2 regions of the Streptomyces sp. NPDC041784 genome follow, and region 1 is predicted to be linked to the other one. Evidence: predicted binding sites of a transcription regulator. Region 1 holds the regulator's gene; the other holds the start of a gene.
What was found. The regulator HrcA, encoded in region 1, represses chaperone genes, less so after heat shock. The targets are predictions, from matches to a motif close to TTNGCACTCNGNNNNNCNGAGTGCNAA.

Region 1 (7,571 bases):
CGCCCAGCGGCCGGCTCCGTCGGTGAGGACGACCTCCTCGCCGGCCCGCAGCCGCTTCACGGACACGGCGTGCCGCCCCTCGGTGCCGTCGAGCACGAACTCGGCCCGGCCGGCGGGGAGTTCCTCGACGACGAAGACCGGCGCGGTCATCGCTCGCCGCCCCCGTCCAACGGGAACTCGGACAACGCTGTCCGCGCCTGCGCGAGTTCGGCCAGCAGGACCTCCACCAGCTCCCCGGCCGGCAGCTCCCGGGCCATCCGGTGGCCCTGTCCGGCCCACAGCGCCATGCCCTGCGCGTCGCCCGCCTTGGCGGCCGCCTTGCGCAGCGGCGAGGTGAGGTGGTGGACCTCGGGGTAGGCGGCGGGGGCGTACGGGCCGTGCTCGCGCAGGAAGCGGTTGACCAGGCCGCGGGCCGGGCGGCCGGAGAAGGCGCGGGTCAGCTCGGTGCGCACGTACAGCGGGTCGGTGAGCGCCTGCTTGTGCACAGCGTGCGCGCCCGACTCGGGGGTGGCGAGGAACGCGGTGCCCAGCTGGGCCGCGCTCGCGCCGGCCGCGAGGACCGCGGCGATCTGGCTGCCGCGCATCAGGCCGCCGGCGGCGACCATCGGCAGGCTCACGGACTCACGGACCTGGGCGATCAGGGAGAGCAGTCCGATGCCGGAGCCGTCGTTCTCGGGGATGTCCTTGTGGGTGCCCTGGTGGCCGCCGGCCTCCACACCCTGCACGATCACCGCGTCGGCGCCGGCCCGCTCCACGGCCACGGCCTCCTCGGCGGAGGTCACGGTGACCAGGGTGAACGTTCCGGCCCGGCGCAGCGACTCCAGCGTGTCACCGCTCGGGACGCCGAAATGGAAGGACGCCACCGCCACCGGGTCGTCCAGCAGTACGGCGATCTTGGCGTCGTAGCCGTCGTCGCGGCCGCTGTCCGGGTCGCCCAGCTCGGTCTCGTACCAGGCGGCCTCGCCGGCGAGCTGCTCGCCGTAGACCTGGACGGCGCCGGCGTCGAAGGGCGCGGCGCCGGCCGTCGCGGTGGAGCCGGTGCCCGCACCGGGGTGCTCCGGCTGCGGCATGAAGAGGTTCACGCCGAACGGGCGGCCGGTGAGTCCGCGGATCTGCTTGATCTCCTGGTACATGCCGTCGGCCGTCTTGTACCCGGCGGCGAGGAACCCGAGCCCGCCGGCCTCGGACACGGCGGCGGCGAGCTGCGGGAGGGAGACACCGCCCGCCATGGGGGCCTGCACGATCGGGTGAGGGAAGAGATCGGTCAGCGCGGAGGACATGACGGCATGTTGTCACGTCCTCCGAACAAGTCCGAATCGGGCCTTCCCTTCGGCACATGCCGACTTTCGCCCGTGCCGGTCAGGGCAACTCGGCCGGTGCCGAGGTGCCCTTCCCGCTCCGGTTCGGCGGCGTCACCGCCCGTTGAAGGCGTCCTTCAGCCGCGAGAACAGCCCCTGCTGCCCCGGCTGGAACTGCCCCTGCGGCCGCTCCTCGCCCCGCAGCTTGGCCAGCTCCCGCAGCAGCCGCTCCTGCTCCGGGTCGAGCTTGGTCGGCGTCTGCACCTCGACATGGACGATGAGGTCGCCGCGCCCGCCGCCGCGCAGATGCGTGACGCCCCGGCCGTGCAGCGGGATCGACTGGCCGGACTGGGTGCCGGGCCGGATGTCGACCTCCTCCAGGCCGTCCAGCGTCTCCAGCGGCACCTTGGTGCCGAGGGAGGCCGCGGTCATCGGGAGGGTCACCGTGCAGTGCAGGTCGTCACCGCGCCGCTGGAACATCGCGTGCGGCAGCTCGTGGATCTCGACGTACAGGTCACCGGCGGGACCTCCGCCGGGGCCGACCTCGCCCTCGCCCGCGAGCTGGATCCGGGTGCCGTTGTCGACACCGGCGGGGATCTTCACCGTGAGCGTGCGGCGCGAGCGGACCCGTCCGTCGCCCGCGCACTCCGGGCACGGGGTGGGGACGACGGTGCCGAAGCCCTGGCACTGGGGGCAGGGGCGGGAGGTCATGACCTGGCCCAGGAAGGACCGGGTCACCTGGGACACCTCGCCGCGGCCGCGGCACATGTCGCAGGTCTGGGCGGTGGTGCCGGGGGCGGCACCCTCGCCGCTGCAGGTGGAGCAGACGATCGCCGTGTCGACCTGGATGTCCTTGGTCGTGCCGAAGGCGGCCTCCTCGAGCTCCACCTCCAGCCGGATCATCGCGTCCTGGCCGCGCCGGGTGCGCGAGCGCGGACCGCGCTGGGACGCCGTACCGAAGAACGCGTCCATGATGTCGGAGAAGTTGCCGAAGCCACCGGCCCCGAAGCCGCCCGCGCCGGCGCCGCCCGCCTGGGAGAGGGGGTCGCCGCCGAGGTCGTAGACCTGCTTCTTCTGCGGGTCCGACAGCACCTCGTAGGCGGCGTTGATCTCCTTGAACCGCTCCTGGGTCTTCGGATCCGGGTTGACGTCCGGGTGCAGCTCGCGGGCGAGCCGGCGGAAGGCCTTCTTGATCTCATCCTGCGACGCGTCGCGGCGCACGCCTAGAACGGCGTAGTAGTCCGTGGCCACTTAGGACTCCGCCAGGATCTGTCCGACGTACCGTGCCACCGCTCGTACCGCTCCCATCGTTCCCGGGTAATCCATGCGGGTCGGTCCGACCACGCCGAGCTTGGCGACTGCCTCGCCGCCCGAACCGTAGCCGACCGACACCACGGAAGTGGAGTTGAGTCCCTCGTAGGCGTTCTCGTGACCGATGCGTACGGTCATGCCCGAATCCCCGGCCTCGCCCAGGAGCTTGAGGAGCACGACATGCTCCTCCAGGGCCTCCAGGACGGGCCGGATGGTGAGGGGAAAGTCATGTCCGAAGCGGGTGAGATTGGCGGTACCGCCGATCATCAGCCGCTCCTCGTTCTCCTCGACAAGCGTCTCCAGCAGGGTGGAGAGCACCGTCGAGACCGTGCCGCGGTCGTCGGCCTCGAAGGCGTCCGGCAGGTCCTCGACCAGCCGCGGCACATCGCTGAACCGGCGGCCCGCGACCCGGCTGTTGAGCCGCGCGCGTAGATCCGCCAGAGAGGCCTCCCCGAAGGGCGCCGGGCAGTCCACCAGCCGCTGCTCGACCCGGCCGGTGTCCGTGATCAGCACGAGCATCAGCCGGGCGGGCGCGAGCGACAGCAGCTCGACGTGGCGCACGGTGGACCGGGTCAGCGAGGGGTACTGCACGACGGCGACCTGCCGGGTGAGCTGCGCGAGCAGCCGTACCGTGCGCGCCACGACGTCGTCGAGGTCGACGGCGCCGTCGAGGAAGTTCTGGATGGCCCGCCGCTCGGGCGCGGTCATCGGCTTGACGCCGGCCAGCTTGTCGACGAACAGCCGGTAGCCCTTGTCGGTGGGGATGCGCCCGGCACTGGTGTGCGGCTGCGCGATGAACCCCTCGTCCTCCAGGGCGGCCATGTCGTTGCGGACCGTCGCCGGGGAGACGCCGAGGTTGTGCCGCTCGGTGAGCGCCTTGGAGCCCACCGGCTCCTCGGTGCCGACATAGTCCTGGACGATGGCGCGCAGCACCTGAAGCCGTCGCTCGCTCAGCATCGCGCACACCTCCAGACGTCGTCCCCCGGTCCCCCGGAGTGCCTCGCCTGGCACTCTTCCCATACGAGTGCCAGCGTTCCCCCGCCAGTGTACGGCTGTGGGGTACACCCGGGGCAAGGTCGGCCGACGGCTGGGGGTCGTACCGTTAGCGTCGCGGTATGACGGTGACTTGGGAAGAGCTGGGGTGGGAACGGGTCGCGGCGGGGGTCGGACGGTGCCGGCTGCCGGGCTGGGACTGCACGGCGGGGCTGGTCGTCGGGGCGGGCCAGGCCCTGTTGGTGGACGCCGGTTCGAGCCTGGCGGAGGGGGCGCGGCTGCGGGCCGAGGCCGAGGAGCTGACCGGCGGACGTGTGACCCATGTCGCGCTCACCCATCCCCACTTCGACCATGTGTTCGGCGCGGCGGCGTTCGCGGGCGCGGAGATCTTCGGGGCGGTGGGACTGGGGACGGTACCGGCGGAGGAGCTGCGGGCGGACGCGGTGCGCAACGGCCTGGACGAGGCGACGGCGACGGAGGCCGCGGACGTCCTGGTCCGGCCCCGCCATGTGGTCTGCGGTGAGTGGACCCTCGATCTGGGCGGCGACCGGCAGGTGCTGCTGGCGAACGTCGGCCCGGCGCACACCGCCCACGACCTGGTGGTCCTCGTCCCCGGGGCCTCCGGTTCGCCCGAGGTGGTCTTCTGCGGCGACCTGGTCGAGGAGTCCGGCGAACCGCAGGCCGGACCCGACGCCGTCCCCTCCCACTGGCCGGCCGCCCTGGACCGCCTGCTCGACCTCGGCGGCGAGGACGCGCTGTACGTGCCCGGTCACGGGGCGGTGGTGGACGCGGCGTTCGTCCGGGCGCAGCGGGACGCGCTGGCGGCGCGTTTCGGCGTGTCGCGGTGATCGGGGGGTGATCCGGCCGGGGCTTCTCCTATCGTCATCCGAATGCGCCAGTACTCCGCCGACCTGACCCCTCCCTGGAAGAAGCCGAAGCCCGTCCCCGAGGTCCCGGCGGAGCCCGGCCTGGTGGTGGAGGAGCCCGGCACCGGCTTCTGCGGCGCGGTGATCCGCTGCGAGGCGGGCACGGTGACCCTGGAGGACCGTTTCGGCAAGCATCGGGTGTTCCCGCTGGAACCACGCGGCTTCCTGCTGGAGGGCCGCGTGGTGACCCTGGTGAGGCCCTCCGCCGCTCCCGTACGGCCCACCCGGACCGCCTCCGGCTCGGTCGCCGTCCCCGGCGCCCGAGCGCGGGTCGCGCGCGCCGGGCGCATCTACGTCGAGGGCCGGCACGACGCCGAGCTGGTGGAGAAGGTCTGGGGCGACGACCTGCGCATCGAGGGCGTGGTCGTGGAGTACCTGGAGGGCGTCGACGACCTGCCGGCGATCGTCGCCGGCTTCGCGCCCGGCCCGGACGCGCGGCTGGGCGTCCTGGTGGACCATCTGGTGCCGGGGACGAAGGAGTGGCGCATCGCGCGGTCGGTCACGAGCGAGCACGCGCTGGTCGTCGGCCACCCGTACATCGACATCTGGGAGGCGGTGAAGCCGTCGGCCCTGGGCATCGAGGACTGGCCGCGTGTCCCGCACGGCCAGGACTGGAAGACGGGGGTGTGCCGGGCGCTGGGCTGGCCGTCCGAGAACACCGGGGCGGTGTGGCAGGCGATCCTGGCCCGGGTGGGGTCCTACAAGGACCTGGAGCCGGCGCTGCTGGGGCGGGTCGAGGAACTGATCGACTTCGTCACGGCGCAGTGAGCCGACCGGCGCCGTGAGCCACCCGACACCGGTCGGTCCACCAGCCGGTCAGTCCACCAGGTCCCGCACCACCGCGTCCGCCAGCAGGCGCCCGCGCAGCGTCAGCACCGCCCGCCCCTCCTCGTACGGCCCCGGGGCCAGCAGCCCCTCCGACAACGCCCGCGAGGCCGCCGCGAGCCCCTGCTCCCGCAGCAGGGCCAGCGGCACGCCCTCCCGCAGCCGCAGCTCCAGCAGGATCCGCTCGACCCGCCGGTCCTCCTCGGACAGCACCTCACGCCCCGCCCCGGGCGAGCGCCCACCGGCCAGCGCCGCCGCGTACGCCCCCGGATGCTTGACGTTCCACCACCGCACCCCGCCGACGTGCGAATGCGCTCCCGGCCCGGCGCCCCACCAGTCGGCGCCCCGCCAGTACAGCTCGTTGTGGAGGCAGCGGCCCGCCTCCGAGGTGGCCCAGTTGGAGACCTCGTACCAGTCGTAGCCGGCGGCCGACATCACCTCGTCCGCGATCAGATAGCGGTCGGCGTGGACGTCGTCGTCGGTCATCGGGACCTCGCCGCGCCGGATGCGGCGGGCGAGCTGGGTGCCCTCCTCGACGATCAGGGCGTAGGCGCTGACGTGGTCCGGTCCTGCCCCCAGCGCCGCGTCCAGCGACGCCCGCCAGTCGTCGTCCGACTCGCCCGGGGTGCCGTAGATCAGGTCGAGGTTGACGTGCTCGAAGCCCGCCGCCCGGGCCTCGGCCACGCAACGCTCGGGCCGCCCGGGCGTGTGGGTGCGGTCGAGGACCTTGAGCACGTGCTGCCGGGCGCTCTGCATGCCGAAGGAGATCCGGTTGAAGCCGCCCTGCCGGAGCGTGGCGAGATACGCCGGGTCCACGGACTCCGGGTTCGCCTCGGTCGTCACCTCCGCGTCGGGCGCCAGCCCGAACTCCTCCCGGATCGCGCCGAGCATCCGTACCAGGTCGGAGGCGGCCAGCAGGGTCGGCGTACCGCCGCCGACGAAGACCGTACGGACCTCGCGGGGGTCGCCGCCGAGGACCTTGCGGGCGAGGCGGACCTCGTCGATCAGGGTGTCGGCGTAGTTCTCGCGGGAGGCGAGGACACCGCCGGTGCCGCGCAGCTCGGTGGCGGTGTACGTGTTGAAGTCGCAGTACCCGCAGCGGGTCGCGCAGTAGGGAACGTGCAGGTAGAACCCGAGAGGGCGGTCGGCGGCGCCGGTGAGGGCGTGCGCCGGGAGCGCGCCGTCGTCGGGGACCGGCTCGCCGTCGGGAAGTGCGGAAGGCATGCCCTCCATTGTCCAGCACCCGCCGGCGTCCTACTCCGCCTGAAGCACCAGCAGCGCCAGATCGTCCTCCGGCGGCCGCTCGCCGAAGGCATGCACGAGGCTGCGGATCCGCTCGGCGATCAGGTCCGCGTCGAGCCCCACGCACCCGGCCAGCGCGGTGGCGAGGCCGTCGCCGTCGTCGAACTGACGCGATCCCGAGCGCCGCTCGGTCACCCCGTCGGTGACGCACAGCAGGCTGTCGCCGGAGCGCAGTTCCAGGCTGTCGCAGGTGTACGTGACGTCCTCGACGACCCCGAGGAGGGTCTGCGGGCGGGCGGCCGTGGCGACGGAGCCGTCGGGCCCGAGGAGCAGCGGCAGCGGGTGCCCGGCGGAGGCGAGGGTGCAGCGCACCCCGCCCTCGAAGGGGGCCAGCTCGCCGTAGAGGAGGGAGAGGAAGCGGGTCTGGGGGCCGTCGGTGGGTCCGGCGGGGCCGACGAAGGCGCGGGCGGCCGCGTCGGCGGCCTCGGTGGCGTCGTCGAGGAGGAGCTGGTTGAGGCGGTCGAGGACATCGGCGACGCCGTAGCCCTCGCGGGCCAGCAGCCGCAGCCAGGGCCGGGCCAGACCGATCACCACGGCCGCCTCCGGACCCTTGCCCTGGACGTCGCCGACGGCGAAGCACCAGCGGCCGTCGCCCGCCGGGAACAGGTCGTAGAAGTCGCCGCTCGGCCCGCCCTGCTCGCGCGGCTCGTACACCAGGGCGCTGCGCACGCCCGGGATCTGGGCGACCGCGCCGGGCAGCAGGCCGCGCTGGAGGACGGCGCTGATGGTGGCCTGGCGGGCGTACTGGCGGGCCGCGCCGATGGCGAGCGCCACCCGGCGGCCGAGGTCCTCGACGAGCCCGGTGACCTCGTCGGGGAAGCCCTCCGGCCCGGCCCGCCCGATGACCAGGGTGCCCAGCGGGCGGCCGCCGGCGATCAGCCGGTAGGCGAGGGCCATGCCGTGCGGGCCGAGCACC
Region 2 (7,571 bases), on a different contig from region 1:
ACGTCAACACGCTGTCCCTCACGCTCGCGGTCCTCGCGGTGCTCACCCTGGTCATACTGTCCCCGTTCTCCCTGATCCTCCTCGCCGACAATGACGACGTGGACTGGGACTCGCTGAGCACGGTCGGGCAGACCTACGGCGCGATCTCCGCCGTCCTCGCCGTGCTCGCGCTCGGCGGGATCGCGGCGTCCCTCGTCGTGCAGAGCCGCGAGGCGAAGGCGAACCGCGAGCAGGGACTGCGGTCGCTGCACAACGAGCTGATGAAGATGTCCATGGCCGACCCCGACTTCATGGAGTGCTGGGGGCCCTTCCGACCGGGCCGGGACCTGCGGCAGCTGCGGCAGACCGTCTTCACCAACATGATCGTCTCGCATTGGGAGTCCATGTTCGAGACGGGATCGCTCAGCGAGGCGCACCTGCGCAATGTGTGCGCGGACATGTTCCGCGGCACGCCCGGCCGCCGCTTCTGGGAAGGCGCTCGCGACCGCCGTCTGGCGACGGCTCAGGGAAAGCGCTCGGTCCGCTTCCATCAGGTCCTGGACGAGGAGTTCCGGCGCGCCGTCCGCGAAAGCGACGGGGAGAGCTGAACTCGCCTCGGGCAGAGTGAACTGGACAGAGCTGAACTCGTCTCGGACGGGGCGCAAGGAGCACAGGACGCGCCGAGGCCCGGCACCCCTGTGGGGGCCGGGCCTCGGTGATGCCGTGTGTCAGTGCGAGTGGCCGTGGCCGTGGCCCGCGGCCGGCTCCTCCTCTTCCTTCTTCTCGACGACCAGGGTCTCGGTCGTGAGGAGGAGGGAGGCGATGGAGGCGGCGTTCTCCAGGGCGGAGCGGGTGACCTTGACCGGGTCGATGACGCCGGACTTGACCAGGTCGCCGTACTCGCCGGTGGCGGCGTTGAAGCCCTGGCCCTTCTCCAGCTCGGCGACCTTGGAGGTGATGACGTAGCCCTCCAGGCCGGCGTTCTCGGCGATCCAGCGCAGCGGCTCGACGGCGGCCTTGCGGACGACCGCGACACCGGTGGCCTCGTCGCCGGTCTTGCCGAGGTTGCCCTCGAGGACCTTGACGGCGTGGACCAGAGCGGAGCCACCACCGGAGACGATGCCCTCCTCGACCGCGGCGCGGGTCGCGGAGATGGCGTCCTCCAGACGGTGCTTCTTCTCCTTCAGCTCCACCTCGGTGGCGGCGCCGACCTTGATCACGCACACGCCGCCGGCCAGCTTCGCAAGGCGCTCCTGGAGCTTCTCGCGGTCCCAGTCGGAGTCCGTGTTGTCGATCTCGGCCTTGATCTGCGCGACGCGACCGTGCACGTCGGCGGTCTCACCGGCACCGTCGACGATCGTGGTGTCGTCCTTGGTGACGGTGACACGGCGGGCGGAGCCCAGCACGTCGACGCCGACCTGGTCGAGCTTGAGGCCGACCTCCTCGGAGATGACGGTGGCGCCGGTGAGGACGGCCATGTCCTGGAGCATCGCCTTGCGACGGTCACCGAAGCCCGGGGCCTTGACGGCGACCGCGTTGAAGGTGCCGCGGATCTTGTTGACGACGAGGGTGGAGAGCGCCTCGCCCTCGAGGTCCTCGGCGATGATCAGCAGCGGCTTGGAGGAGTTGGTCTGGATGACCTTCTCGAGCAGCGGCAGCAGGTCGGCGATGGAGGAGATCTTGCCCTGGTTGATGAGGATGTAGGGGTCCTCCAGGACAGCCTCCATGCGCTCCTGGTCCGTCACGAAGTACGGCGACAGGTAGCCCTTGTCGAAGGCCATGCCCTCGGTGAAGTCCAGCTCCAGACCGAAGGTGTTGGACTCCTCGACGGTGATGACACCGTCCTTGCCGACCTTGTCCATGGCCTCGGCGATCAGCTCGCCGACCTGCTGGTCCTGGGCGGACAGCGCGGCCACGGCGGCGATGTCGGACTTCTCCTCGATCGGGCGGGCCGAGGCGAGCAGCTCCTCCGAGACGGCCTTGACGGCGGCGTCGATGCCCTTCTTCAGGGCGGCCGGAGAGGCACCGGCGGCGACGTTCTTCAGGCCCTCGCGGACCAGCGCCTGGGCGAGCACGGTGGCGGTGGTCGTACCGTCACCCGCGATGTCGTTGGTCTTGGTCGCCACCTCCTTCACCAGCTGCGCGCCGAGGTTCTCGTACGGGTCCTCGATCTCGACCTCACGGGCGATCGTGACACCGTCGTTGGTGATGGTGGGGGCACCGAACTTCTTGTCGATGACGACGTTGCGGCCCTTGGGGCCGATCGTCACCTTGACCGTGTCGGCAAGCTTGTTGACGCCGCGCTCGAGGGCGCGACGGGCGTCCTCGTCGAACTTCAGGATCTTCGCCATGGGAGCGGTTCAGCCCTCTCGGAAAACGTGGGTGAAACGAACCGCGCCCCCAGCACCCGGCTTCACAAAGTAGCGGGGGCCAGGGGCGCAGTTCACTGCAGAACTGGGTGAATTACTTCTCGATGATCGCGAGCACGTCGCGAGCCGAGAGGACGAGGTACTCCTCGCCGTTGTACTTCACCTCGGTGCCGCCGTACTTGCTGTACAGGACGACGTCGCCGACCTTGACGTCGAGCGGCAGGCGCTCGCCGTTCTCGAAGCGACCCGGGCCCACGGCGAGGACGGCGCCCTCCTGGGGCTTCTCCTTCGCGGTGTCCGGGATGACCAGGCCAGAGGCGGTGGTCTGCTCGGCGTCGAGCGGCTGGACCACAATGCGGTCCTCGAGCGGCTTGATGGCAACCTTGGAGCTGGTGGTCGTCACGATCCGACCTCCCCCTTCGGAGATCTCACGGGGCTAACTGTCTGAGGTGGCGACCAGGTGGATCCGTCGTCGCGGGTGCCGGACCTGCCCGTCGCTATTGGCACTCTCCAGGGGGGAGTGCCAGAAGCGAGACTATGACCGCGATTAGCACTCGGTCAAGCGGAGTGCCAATCCCCGCGAGGCGCGGCGCTGATTTCGGTCGCGTGAGTGTCCTCGGTTGCCCGGCGCCCGGGATGACGGAGGCCTACAGGTAGTCCTCCAGCCGCCCCACCGTCAGCCCCTGTTCCTGCACTGTGCGCAGCAGTCGCGTCGTGCGCTCCCGCAGGGTCGGGCCGAGCTCGTCCGGGTCCACGGCGATGATGTCGCCGGGGCGCAGACGGCGGGTGCCGTGGGTGTACGTGAGGTCGGCGGGGCCCATCGAGGCGCGCCAGAGGACGAGCGCCGTGATGCCGCAGTCGGCGGCGGCGCGCAGGGTGGTGGTGTCGTACGTGCCGTAGGGCGGGCGGAAGAAGCGGGGGCGCAGGCCGAAGCGGGCGTGCAGCTTCTCCTGCTGGCCGCAGATCTCGGCGCGCTGTCCGGCGTACGGCAGGCCACGCGGGGCGGCGTGGTCGAGGGTGTGGTTCTGCAGGCTCGCGCCGACGGACCGCAGGCGGGCGAAGTGCCCGTAGCCGGGGCCGACCACGCTGTCCGTGAGGAACATGCTGACCGGGAGGCGCAGTTCGCGGACCATGTCGACGAAGCGGGGGTCGCGCTCGGCGCCGTCGTCGTAGGTGAGGAAGACGACCGGGTCGCGGGTGGGGACGTGGTCCACGACCGGCGGAAGGGCCGCCTGGCCGGGACTGCCGGACAGAGGGCCGGCGGACCGGGCGGGGGCGGGGGCCAGGGGGGCCCTCAGGCCCCAGCGGCGGTGGGGCTGCCGGGCGTCGGGGTCCTCCGGACGGACCCGCTCCGCCGCCTTCTTGCCCAGCCGTTCGATCGGGTCGACCGACTGGGCGCAGCCGCTCAGCGCCGTCACCGTCAGCGCCAGCAGTGCGGCCACCAGCCCCCGCGTCCTCACAGGTAGTCCTCCAGGCGTGCCACCGCGTATCCCTTCTCCGTGACCTTGTTCAGGAACCGGCGGACCATGTCGGGCATGGTGCCCTTCCAGTCGCCCTTGCCCCGGAAGTGGCTCAGGACGATGTCGCCGGGGTGGAGGTCCCGGTCCCATTCGCGGTACTCCCAGTGGTCGACGAAGACCTCCTCCGCCCAGAGTGGCGCGTACTTCACCCCGCAGGACTTCGCGGCGATCAGCGTGTCGCGGTTGTAGTTGCCGAACGGCGGCCGGAAGAGGGTGGGCCGCTTGCCGTACTTCTCGCGGAGCACCTGCTGCATGCCGCAGATCTCGTGCTTCTGCTGCCGGTAGGACAGGCCGGGCAGATAGGGGTGGTGGAGCGTGTGGTTGTTCAGGACCACGCCCCGGTCCTGCATCTTCTGGAAGTAGGCGTAGTCGTCGTTGATGACGTAGTCGCTGAGGAAGGCCGTGTACGGGACCTTCAGTTCACTCATCATCCGCAGGAACGCCGGGTCCTTCTCGGCGCCGTCGTCGATGGTGAGGAAGACGACCCTCTGCCGGGTCGGGACCGTGGTGAAGACCGGCGGCAGGCCGAGTTCCTCATGGCCGTCGACCTCGAAGCCCTCGCGGGTGGTGATCAGCGGCTTCTTGGCGGGCGGCACCGGCGGGGTGAGCGGGACCTTCTTCAGGCCCCAGCTTCTGGCGGCGGCGACCCGGGCCGCGCGTTCGGCGTGGAGCCGGGAGGCGTACCGGTGGAGGGCGTCGGCGGGGGGTGCCGCGGCGCCGGACCGCCGGCCGGGGGCCGGATCGGTGCCGCCGTCCGCGCCGCCCTGGGCGCAGCCCGACCCGATCGCGGTCAGGGCCAGCATCGCGATGCCGCCACGGATCCCGGCACGCCGGCGCGCGGCGCGGGCCTCCCGGGGCACCGTTGCGGATGTCCGACCAGCACGCCCCGCCCCAACGGCACCGTCCACCACCCCGGAGGTACCGCCCTCCGCCCCAGAACCACTATTTTTATCATTTTGTACGATAGATCCCATGGCGCCGGATCTTCGCAGCCGCGCCCCGGGAATCCCGGCCCGACACCGCCACCGCAGGCACACCATCCACCGACTGGCCCACAATGACCCGGTGAACGACCTCGCCCCGCTCCTCACCCCCGAGGGCCGCGCCCTCCTCGACGCTGTGCACGGCACCGCGCCCGCCGACGAACTCGCCGTCGCCACCCGGCTCCGCCGCGACCACCCCGCCGACCTGGTGTCCGCCGCCCTCGGGCAGGCCCGACTGCGGCAGCGGGCCGAGGCCAAGTTCGGGGCCGAGGACGCGCGGCGGATGTTCTTCACGCCCAACGGGGTCGAGCAGTCGACCCGCGCGAGCGTCGCGGCCTACCGGGCGGAGCGGATGAGGGCGCTGGGCATCACCTCCGTCGCCGACCTGTGCTGCGGGATCGGCGGTGACGCGATCGCGCTCGCCCGCGCCGGGATCCGGGTGCTCGCCGTCGACCGCGACCCGCTGACCGCGGCGGCGGCACGGGCGAACGCCGACGCACTCGGGCTCGCCGGTCTCATCGACGTACGGGAGGCGGACGTCACCGAGGTCGACACGGCCGGCTACGACGCCGTGTTCGTGGACCCCGCCCGGCGCGGCGGCCGCGGCCGGATCTTCGATCCCGAGGCGTACTCCCCGCCCCTCTCCTGGGCGATCGGGGCCGCCCTCGCGGCTCCCCGCGCCGCCCTGAAGATCGCGCCCGGTGTGCCGCACGAGGCGATCCCCGCCGAGGCCGAAGCCGAGTGGATCTCGGACGGCGGGGATGTGAAGGAGGCCGTGCTGTGGTTCGGCACCGCGCCGGGGGCCGTGCGCGCGACCCTGCTGCCGGGGCCGCGCACGCTGCTCGGCGCCGGGCTGCCGAACCCGGACGTCCGGCCCCTCGGCCGCTACCTCTACGAGCCCGACGGCGCCGTCATCCGGGCCCATCTGGTCGCCGAGGTGGCCCGGGAGCTCGACGGCGGGCTGATCGACGAGACCATCGCCTACATCACCGCGGACGAGCTGCGCCCGACCCCGTACGCGTCCGCCTACGAGATCAGCGACCAACTCCACTTCAGCGTGAAGAGGTTGAAGGCCCTGTTGAGGGAACGGGAGGTCGGGATCCTGACCGTGAAGAAGCGGGGCTCGGCGGTGGAACCGGAGGAACTGCGCAAGAAGGTCAAGCCACAGGGGCCCAACGCGGCCACCGTGTTCCTGACCCGGGTGGCCGGCGCCCCGACCATGCTGATCGGCCGACCCGCCACCGCATGACGCGGGACGGGCCGGCCGCCCGATCGGCTGCCGTCACTGCCGGTGGAGCGTCCTCAGCGGCGCCAGGTTCGGCTCGGCCGCGACCGGGGTGGAGCGTCGCACCGTGGCGCTCTCGCCGTCGTTGGTGCGCAGGGCGAAGGTGCTCTGCGCGGTGGTCGCGGGGATGACGCCGTTGTAGTACGGGCGGTACGTGAAGTGGCTGCTGCCCGCGCTGATCGAGGCGCCCACCGTGTTCAGCGCCTCGGTCGTGACCGAGCCGGTGCTGCCGAAGGCCGCCGTGAAGTTGGTGCTCGCGGACTCGCGCAGCAGGTAGCTCTTGACCTCGCTCGACAGGGCGGAGCGGGTGGTCCACAGGACCGGGCCGAAGACGTTCATCGCGGCGGCCGCGGACACCCCGTCCCGCCAGGAGCCGGTGAAGGCCAGGGCGGTCTGGCTCGGAGCGGTCCACCAGAACCGGGCGATGGCCACCGAGATCGCCGCGTCCGTGCTGCCCGAGATCGGGTAGTAGGAGTACGTCGACGGCCACCGGGAGTAACTCGTGTGGGTCAGCGCGTACTTCGCCGCCGACCCGACCGTGATGACCATGGTCTTGTCCGGGTTCAGGCTGTTGAGGTACGCCTTCACCGACGAGGTCAGCGTCCTGCCCTTGGTGAGGACGACGCTGCCCGCGCTGCCGCTGCCGTCGGAGCCGGCCGCGGCAGCGGCCGAGAGGGCCGCCCGGTACTCGGTGCCGCCGGCCAGGAACACGTACTTCGGGCTGCCGCTCACGGACTTGGCCACGGCGACCGAGGTCGCGTAGCGGTCGGCGCCGGACAGCCGCTTGGGGACGTAGCCGAGCGACTTCAGCTGGGTGGCGACCGTCCCGCTGAGGATGGACGTGCCGCCGACGAGGTAGACGCTCGCCCCCGGCTTCACCGCCCGCTTCAGCTCCTTCTTCACCGCCGCCGACAGCCCGGACTTCGGGGTCATCAGCACCGGCCCCTGCTTCTTGCCGGCCAGGGCGGGCGCGGTGACGGAGTACGCCGGGTCGTCCCGGTTGACCAGCACCGCTGCCTTGGCGTTCATCAGGCCCGGCTCGCTCTTGCCGACGGTGTTCCAGGTCCAGCGGGAGGAGGCGATGTTGGTGGCGTAGGTGTCGGCGCCCCAGACCCGGCCGGTGCCGTTCTTGCGCAGCGGCTGCCAGCTGGGGTTGTTGACGTAGTTGCTCCGCGACGCGTCCGTCACCGGGGTCAGCGCGCCGGTGACCGTGTCGATGTACTCGACGGTGTGCACGTCGTCGCTGTACGGCGAGGTGTGGGCGTCGAAGACGATCCGCGTGCCGGTGGGTGACCAGGAGGGGTTGGCGTACCACCGGGGGCCGGTGGTGAGCTGCTTGACGGCGGTGCCGTCGGCGTTCGCCGTGAAGATCTGGGGCTTGCCGTCGGCGTCCTTGCGGACGAACGCCAGCTTGGTGCCGTCCGGGGAGTAGGCG

Region 2: a site for HrcA is predicted at 2,896-2,922, ahead of groES (co-chaperone GroES). Genes of this name have one in related genera too.

The regions. Positions count from the first base shown of each region.
Region 1 is NZ_JBVJAB010000001.1:223,603-231,173, forward strand. It holds gene ACZ6D7_RS01050 (16S rRNA (uracil(1498)-N(3))-methyltransferase) at 1-150, opposite strand, end outside; gene ACZ6D7_RS01055 (nitronate monooxygenase) at 147-1,280, opposite strand; gene dnaJ (molecular chaperone DnaJ) at 1,413-2,549, opposite strand; gene hrcA (heat-inducible transcriptional repressor HrcA) at 2,550-3,566, opposite strand; gene ACZ6D7_RS01070 (MBL fold metallo-hydrolase) at 3,725-4,450, shown strand; gene ACZ6D7_RS01075 (DUF3097 domain-containing protein) at 4,493-5,296, shown strand; gene hemW (radical SAM family heme chaperone HemW) at 5,345-6,577, opposite strand; gene ACZ6D7_RS01085 (SpoIIE family protein phosphatase) at 6,608-7,571, opposite strand, start outside.
Region 2 is NZ_JBVJAB010000042.1:5,337-12,907, reverse strand. It holds gene ACZ6D7_RS43015 (DUF6082 family protein) at 1-587, shown strand, start outside; gene groL (chaperonin GroEL) at 708-2,330, opposite strand; gene groES (co-chaperone GroES) at 2,443-2,751, opposite strand; gene ACZ6D7_RS43000 (polysaccharide deacetylase family protein) at 2,996-3,808, opposite strand; gene ACZ6D7_RS42995 (polysaccharide deacetylase family protein) at 3,805-4,671, opposite strand; gene ACZ6D7_RS42990 (class I SAM-dependent methyltransferase) at 4,934-6,100, shown strand; gene ACZ6D7_RS42985 (cell wall-binding repeat-containing protein) at 6,134-7,571, opposite strand, start outside.